Regions from separate parts of the Streptomyces sp. NPDC107765 genome, predicted to be linked through region 2. Evidence: riboswitches for the same ligand, from Rfam matches in the RefSeq annotation. Region 2 holds a riboswitch; the other holds the start of a gene.
The links. A riboswitch is a leader RNA that binds a small molecule or an ion and turns the genes downstream of it on or off. The one in region 2 is predicted to bind cobalamin.

Region 1 (3,433 bases), on a different contig from region 2:
GGCGGGTGCGGCGAGGCCCGGCGGCAGCGGCACGCCCGCCTCGACCGCCGCCGTCACGTCCGCGCGGACGTCCGTGCGGGACTTGGCGCAGCCCGGTCGGCCGGTGCAGGCGCCGATGCGGTGCCAGGGGGAGGACGGGTCGGTGACCAGGCCGGCGGCGGCCAGTTCGCGGAGGCGGGGCGCGGCCGCGGCGGCCGCCAGGCCGGGGACGACGATGCCGCGCCACGGCGTGAGGCGGAGTTCGCCGGATCCGTCGTCGGCCGCGAGGGACGCGAGCAGCCGCCACTGGGCCACCGACAGCCTGCCGAGCGGCGCCAGTACGGACAGCGCGCTGCGGCCGTCGCGGCCCTCGACGATGCCGGGGGCGGAGGAGTCCGCATGGCGGACCACCGGCTCGGCCACCCCCGCCCCGCCCGGTACGTACCGCGCCTCGATGCCCGCCGCCCGCAGTGCCTCCGCCACGTCCCGCACCGAGAGCGCGTGGCCGTCCGGGAGTTCGCGCACCCGCCAGGCGCCGGTGCCGCCGGCCGCCGCGGCGGTCAGGAAGGTCTCGGCGGCGGTCAGGGCCGCGCGCGGTGCGTCCGGGCCGGCGATCCGCAGCGCCGCCGGGTCGTCGCCGACCCGCAGCAGCGCCCCGCCGCCGGCCGCTCCGTCACCCGTGATGCCCGATTCTGCGACCAAGGTCACATCGCCGCCGAGCGCCGCCACATCGCCCCGCCCGTCGTCCAGGGCGAACAGGAAACGGCCGGACAGCGCGGTCGCGGAGTCGCTCGCGCACAGCAGCTCGTCCAGCCGGCGGGCCCACCGCCGCACGTCAGCAGGGGTGTTCCGGTCCAGCCCGGCCAGCGGGGAGGCGAGGATGTTGCGGATGCGTTCGTGGCGTTCGGACGGCAGCAGGCCGGCGTCGTGCAGCAGCTCGGCGAGGCGGCCGCCGCAGCCGTCCGGCAGGCCGCGCAGCTCGACGTTGCCGCGCGAGGTCAGGGACAGCCGGCCGTCACCGAGCAGGTCCGCGGCATCGGCCAGCGCATGGGCCTGATGGGCCGTCAAGTCCCCGGCGGGGATGCGTACTCGGGCGAGATGGCCGTCGGCGGCCGGATGCAGCCGCAGCGCTCCTGGGCAGGCGTCACCGCGGGCCCGCACGGGCGGTTCGGCCCGTCGGGGCCGTGGTGAGGGGGAGGGCGGCATGGCGGCGAGCATACCTACGACGGTGCGCGACCGATCCGGGGCGGATCCGGCCATGAAACGGACGAATCCGGCCACCACGGCACGGGTTACGGAGCCCCGCGTACCGGGCGTACCGAAAGCCCCGCCCGCGGTCGCTCGCCGCCCCCGCAAAGGCCCGCTTACCTCCGTCGCCCGCAGCCCTTACTATGCAGGTCGGCGGGTCGGCTGACCCGTCGGACGCCAGCGACGGCGCCGGGCCCTCGGGTCCGAGGGAGGAAGCCCGGTGAGAATCCGGCGCGGTCCCGCCACTGTGAACCCGGCCGGTGCCGGGTGAGTCAGGAACTCCCGCCGTCCTTACGACCACCCGGGGCGCGGACACCCCGAGGAAGGCCAGCGCTCGCATGCTGCATTCGTCCGGGGACCACCCCGCGGCCCCCCGAATCCTGCTGCTGTCGACCTCCGACACCGACCTGCTCAGTGCCCGCGCGGCCACCGGCCCGGTGGCGTACCGGCTCGCCAACCCCGCCCGCCTCGACGTCACCGGGCTGCCCGATCTGCTCGACGGCACCGACCTCGTCGTCGTCCGCCTCCTCGGCGGCATCCGCGCCTGGCAGGAGGGCCTCGACCTGCTGCTCGCCGAGGGCCAGCACCGGCCGGTGGTCGTCCTCACCGGCGAACAGGCCCCCGACGCCCAGCTCATGGAGCAGTCCACGGTCCCGGTCGGCATCGCCGCCGAGGCGCACGCCTACCTGGCGCACGGCGGCCCCGGCAACCTCGAACAGCTCGCCCGCTTCCTCTCCGACACCGTGCTGCTCACCGGCCACGGCTTCGAACCGCCCGTGCCCGCCCCGTCCTGGGGCCACCTGGAGCGCCCGGCCGCCGACGGCACCGGCCCGGTCGTGGCCGTGCTCTACTACCGCGCCCACCACATGAGCGGCAACACCGCCTTCGTGCACGAACTGTGCGCGCAGATCGAGACGGCCGGCGGCCGCCCGCTCCCGCTCTACGTCGCCTCGCTGCGCGCCCCCGAGCCCGAACTCATCGACGCGCTGCGGACCACCGACGCCATCGTCACCACCGTCCTCGCCGCCGGCGGCACCAAGCCGGCCGAGGCCGGCGCCGGCGGTGACGACGAGTCCTGGGACGCCGGCGCGCTGGCCGCCCTCGACGTGCCGATCCTCCAGGCGCTGTGCCTGACCGGGTCGCGCAGCGCCTGGGAGGAGAACGACGAGGGCCTCTCGCCGCTCGACGCCGCCTCGCAGATCGCCGTCCCCGAGTTCGACGGCCGGCTGATCACCGTCCCGTTCTCCTTCAAGGAGGTCGACGAGGACGGCCTCCCGGTCTACGTCGCCGACCCCGAGCGCGCCGCCCGGGTCGCCGGCATCGCCGTACGCCACGCCCGGCTGCGCCACCTCCCCAACGCCGACAAGCGCCTCGCGCTGGTGCTCTCCGCCTACCCCACCAAGCACTCCCGCATCGGCAACGCCGTCGGCCTGGACACCCCGGCCTCCGCCGTCGAACTGCTGCGGCGGCTGCGCGCGGACGGCTACGACTTCGGCGACGAGAGTGCCGAGCCCGTACCCGGCCTCGCATCCGGTGACGGCGACGAGCTGATCTACGCCCTCATCGAGGCCGGCGGCCACGACCAGGAGTGGCTCACCGAGGAGCAGCTGGCCCGCAACCCCGTCCGCATCCCGGCCGCCGACTACAAGCGCTGGTACGCCACGCTCCCGGAGGAGCTGCGCGCGTCGGTGGAGCAGCACTGGGGGCCGCCGCCGGGCGAGATGTTCGTGGACCGCACCCACAACCCCGACGGCGACATCGTGCTCGCCGCGCTGCGCCGCGGCAATCTGCTGGTCCTCATCCAGCCGCCGCGCGGCTTCGGTGAGAACCCGATCGCGATCTACCACGACCCCGATCTGCCGCCCTCCCACCACTACCTCGCCGCCTACCGCTGGATCGCCGCGTCCCGCGAGGACGGCGGCTTCGGCGCGGACGCCATGGTCCACCTGGGCAAGCACGGCAACCTGGAGTGGCTGCCCGGCAAGAACGCCGGCCTGTCCGCCGCCTGCGGCCCGGACGCCGCCCTCGGCGACCTCCCGCTCGTCTACCCCTTCCTGGTCAACGACCCCGGCGAGGGCACCCAGGCCAAGCGCCGGGTGCACGCCACCCTCGTCGACCACCTCGTCCCGCCGATGGCTCGCGCCGACTCCTACGGCGACATCGCGCGCCTGGAGCAGCTGCTCGACGAGTACGCGCAGATCTCCGC
Region 2 (3,433 bases):
AGGCGCAGTTCGTCGGTCTGCGGGAACGAGCCGATGGTCGTCGTCGGCAGCAACGGCAGTCGGAGATGGGCGCGTTGGGTGGCGGCGCGTTGGCGGTACGGGTAGGAGCGGCGGGCGTCGAAAGCTGTGACGGCCGCGGCGCGGGCGCGCACGGCGGGGTCGCGGGCGATCGGTGAACTGACCCGGGAGGCCAGATCGGCGCGGTTGGCGGCCAGTTCGGCCGTGATGGTGTCGGTGCCCTGGGCGAGGCCCTTGGCGAGGATGACGATCTCGGTGGTCTTCTGCCGGGCGAAGGCCAGCCAGCGCCGGATCTGCGGCTCGATGTCGGGCTCGGCGGACGCGTCGAGAGGGACGTGGAGGAGGGAGCAGGAGGCGGCGACGTCGACCCGGTCGGCGAAACCGAGGAGGGTGCCGAGGGTGGACAGGGACTTCGCCAGGTCGCTGATCCAGATGTTGCGGCCGTTGACGACCCCGGCGATCAGCCGCTTGCCGGGCAGTCCGCCGACGGCGGCCAGGGCGTCCAGGTTGGCCGCGGCGGCCTCCGTGAAGTCCAGGGCCAGTCCTTCGACGGGGGCCTTGGCGAGCACGGGCAGGGCGTCGCCGAGGCGGTCGAAGTAGGAGGCGACCAGGAGCTTCGGGCGGTCGGGGAGGGCGCCGAGGTCGCGGTAGGCGCGGGAAGCGGCGCTCAGCTCGGCCGGGGTGCGGTCCTCGACCAGGACGGGCTCGTCCAGCTGCACCCACTCCGCGCCCGCCGCGCGCAGGTCCGCGAGGACCTCGGCGTACACCGGGAGCAGCCGGTCCAGGAGGGTGAGCGGGTCGAAACCGGCCGGGGCATCCGGGGCGGGTTTGGCGAGCAGCAGGTAGGTGACCGGGCCGACGAGGACGGGCCGGGCGGCGAGCCCCAGCGCCAGGGCTTCCCTCACTTCATTGACCTGCTTAGTCGAGTCTGCCGCGAGCACGGTGTCCGGGCCCAGCTCCGGCACGAGGTAGTGGTAGTTCGTGTCGAACCACTTCGTCATCTCCAGCGGCGCGCTGTCCTGGGTACCGCGGGCCATGGCGAAGTACCCATCGAGGGCGTCGGCGTCGACGGCGGCACGGTGCCGCGCGGGAATCGCGCCGACCATGACGCTGGTGTCGAGGACGTGGTCGTAGTAGGAGAAGTCACCGGTCGGGACCTCGTGGACGCCGGCGTCGGCCAGCTGCCGCCAGTTGGTGCGGCGGATGCCGACGGCGATCTGCTGGAGGGCGTCGGCGGTGACGCGGCCCTTCCAGTAGCCCTCGATCGCCTTCTTCAGTTCCCGGTTCGGCCCCTGCCGGGGGTAACCGTGGACGGTGGCCCGTACTGCCGCGGCTGCGGACTTGGCTGTCACGAAACTCTCCTTCGCGAGCTCTGGACGAGAGCGACCCCGGAGGGTGCGCAGACGCGAAGGGACGACAGACCGGACGAGCCACGACACGCGTGCCCGCCGGATATGTACGCCGACCCGCCCACGAGGTCACCGGGATCTCCGCGCACGGCCGTCCGCGCGCGGGCAGTGGCAGGTCTTCGGACTCACGGGCACGCCTCGTTCTTCTCCGAGGCACCTACTGGCCGTCGCTTCCCGGGCCCGTCGCTTCCAGGCCCAGTGCGAATGACGGCGGTCGTTCCCGCTCACCGCTGCGGGGCAGTCCCGGATTCCCACCGGGTTCCCTCTTACGACGCGTCTGCCTGGCGGGCAGGGCGAACCAGCTGCACGGTCAGCGTACACACCGGACCGAGGGGGCGAGCGACCGTGGGAGCACCGTCGCCCGCGCCGAGATGGCCTCAACTGCAGGAGGCAGTCGAGAAGGGCGAAATTAATTCAATACTCCGTCACCCCCGTTTACGACGGTTCGGAAAAGATCCCCAAGGGCGTGACCATCGAGGCACACGGCTCAAACGGATTCGCCTTCACGCAACACAAGAGCACCGGAATCAGCGGCCAGCACAACGTCGCCTTGATACCGAACAAGAAGAGAGGCACCTAACGGCACACAGCGACGGCGCGTAAGATCCCACCAGCACCCGGCACAAGGACACGCGATGACTGCTTCCCTCGAACTACTCGCGCACATCATCCCCCCACCCGCGCAGCCCCGAGACAAAGACTGGGACAGCGCAGAGCAAGCACTGGGCATCCAACTTCCCAGCGACTACAAGGAGCTCATCCACACGTACGGAGGCAGCAACTGGGACGACTACCTCTACGTCCTGGAGCCCGGCTGCCCCAACGACAACTACGACCTCATCGAATGGGAAGACCAGCAAACCGAAGCGCTCGACGGACTGTGGGAATTCGAGAAAAAGCCCACTGAACTCGAAGAAGAAGGAACCCGAGTCATCCCGTGGGCCACCACCGACCACGGCGAGTGCCTCTACTGGCTCGTCCGTCCCGGCCAGCACCCCGATGCATGGACCATCATGGTCAATGAGGCACGTGGTGAGCGCTGGGAACACTTCCCCCACACCTGCACTCAGTTCTTGGCCGCCGCCCTCAATGGTGACCTGCGCTCCGAAATTCTTTCCTCTCGATTTCCCCTCTCTGTCCACGAGTTCCGGCAACTTCAGGCGGTATAGCCCGGCAGTCGGCTCCCATGAGCGACCGGCCCGTATGACAGGAACCATTCGGTCCGGGTTGCCACCTGGCTTACGCCACGCTGCCCGGATCCGGGTCGTGCGCACATCCGAGCGTGGTGAGTGCCTGCCAAGGAAGCATGCTGTACTCACGACCTGGATTCGCTGGGTGGGGGAGGCGGTGACCCCCTCCGGTCTCAGCGGTTTCCTTGGGTGAGGAACCCACGCCCCACTAGCTCGCGCGCTGAGCAGTCGCCCAAATCGACGATGCACTGATGGAGCGCAGAGCGCTCTGCTGGGGCAAGGCCGATCCCTCGAGACCGGTTCCCCTCCGCCTGCGCGGAGCGGACTCGATGCACGTCCTGCCGGTCGAGCCGCTGGCGCTCGCGCTGGGCGAGGAGCGGGTGGTCGGCTCTGACCGCACCGTCAGCTTCAACTCGGTGCGCTACTCGACCCCGCCCGGCTACACCGGCGCCAGGGTCTGTGCCGGGTCGTGGGCGAGGAACTGTCGATCACGGCCCGCACCAAGTCCGGTGACCTGTCGGAGATCTGGCGTCACCAGTTGTCCACGCCTGGCGTCCCGCAGCTCATCGATGCGCACTACCCCGACCACCCCGACGGCCGCTCGGTCCATCAGCCCAGGCTGCGACCGCGCTCGGAGGCGGAGGTCGCGTTCGTGGGCATCGGCCCGGGAGCCGGGCGCTGGCTGAAGGAGGCCGCCCCCGCCGGAGCGTCTCGCATCCGCGCCAAGATGGCCCACGCCGTCGAGCTCGCCGCGGTCCTGGGCATCGACCGGGTCGACCAGGCCCTCAGGCTCGCGGCTGCGGCCGGGCGCTTCGC

Region 1: it holds a riboswitch for cobalamin, as region 2 does, so the genes downstream of both, cobN (cobaltochelatase subunit CobN) here and metE (5-methyltetrahydropteroyltriglutamate--homocysteine S-methyltransferase) in region 2, are expected to answer to the same signal.

The regions. Positions count from the first base shown of each region.
Region 1 is NZ_JBVKBL010000004.1:375,210-378,642, forward strand. It holds gene cobG (precorrin-3B synthase) at 1-1,185, opposite strand, end outside; cobalamin riboswitch at 1,401-1,528, shown strand; gene cobN (cobaltochelatase subunit CobN) at 1,566-3,433, shown strand, end outside.
Region 2 is NZ_JBVKBL010000009.1:345,160-348,592, forward strand. It holds gene metE (5-methyltetrahydropteroyltriglutamate--homocysteine S-methyltransferase) at 1-1,370, opposite strand, end outside; cobalamin riboswitch at 1,521-1,746, opposite strand; gene ACZ7MX_RS23635 (SMI1/KNR4 family protein) at 2,063-2,596, shown strand; gene ACZ7MX_RS23640 (hypothetical protein) at 3,087-3,433, shown strand, end outside.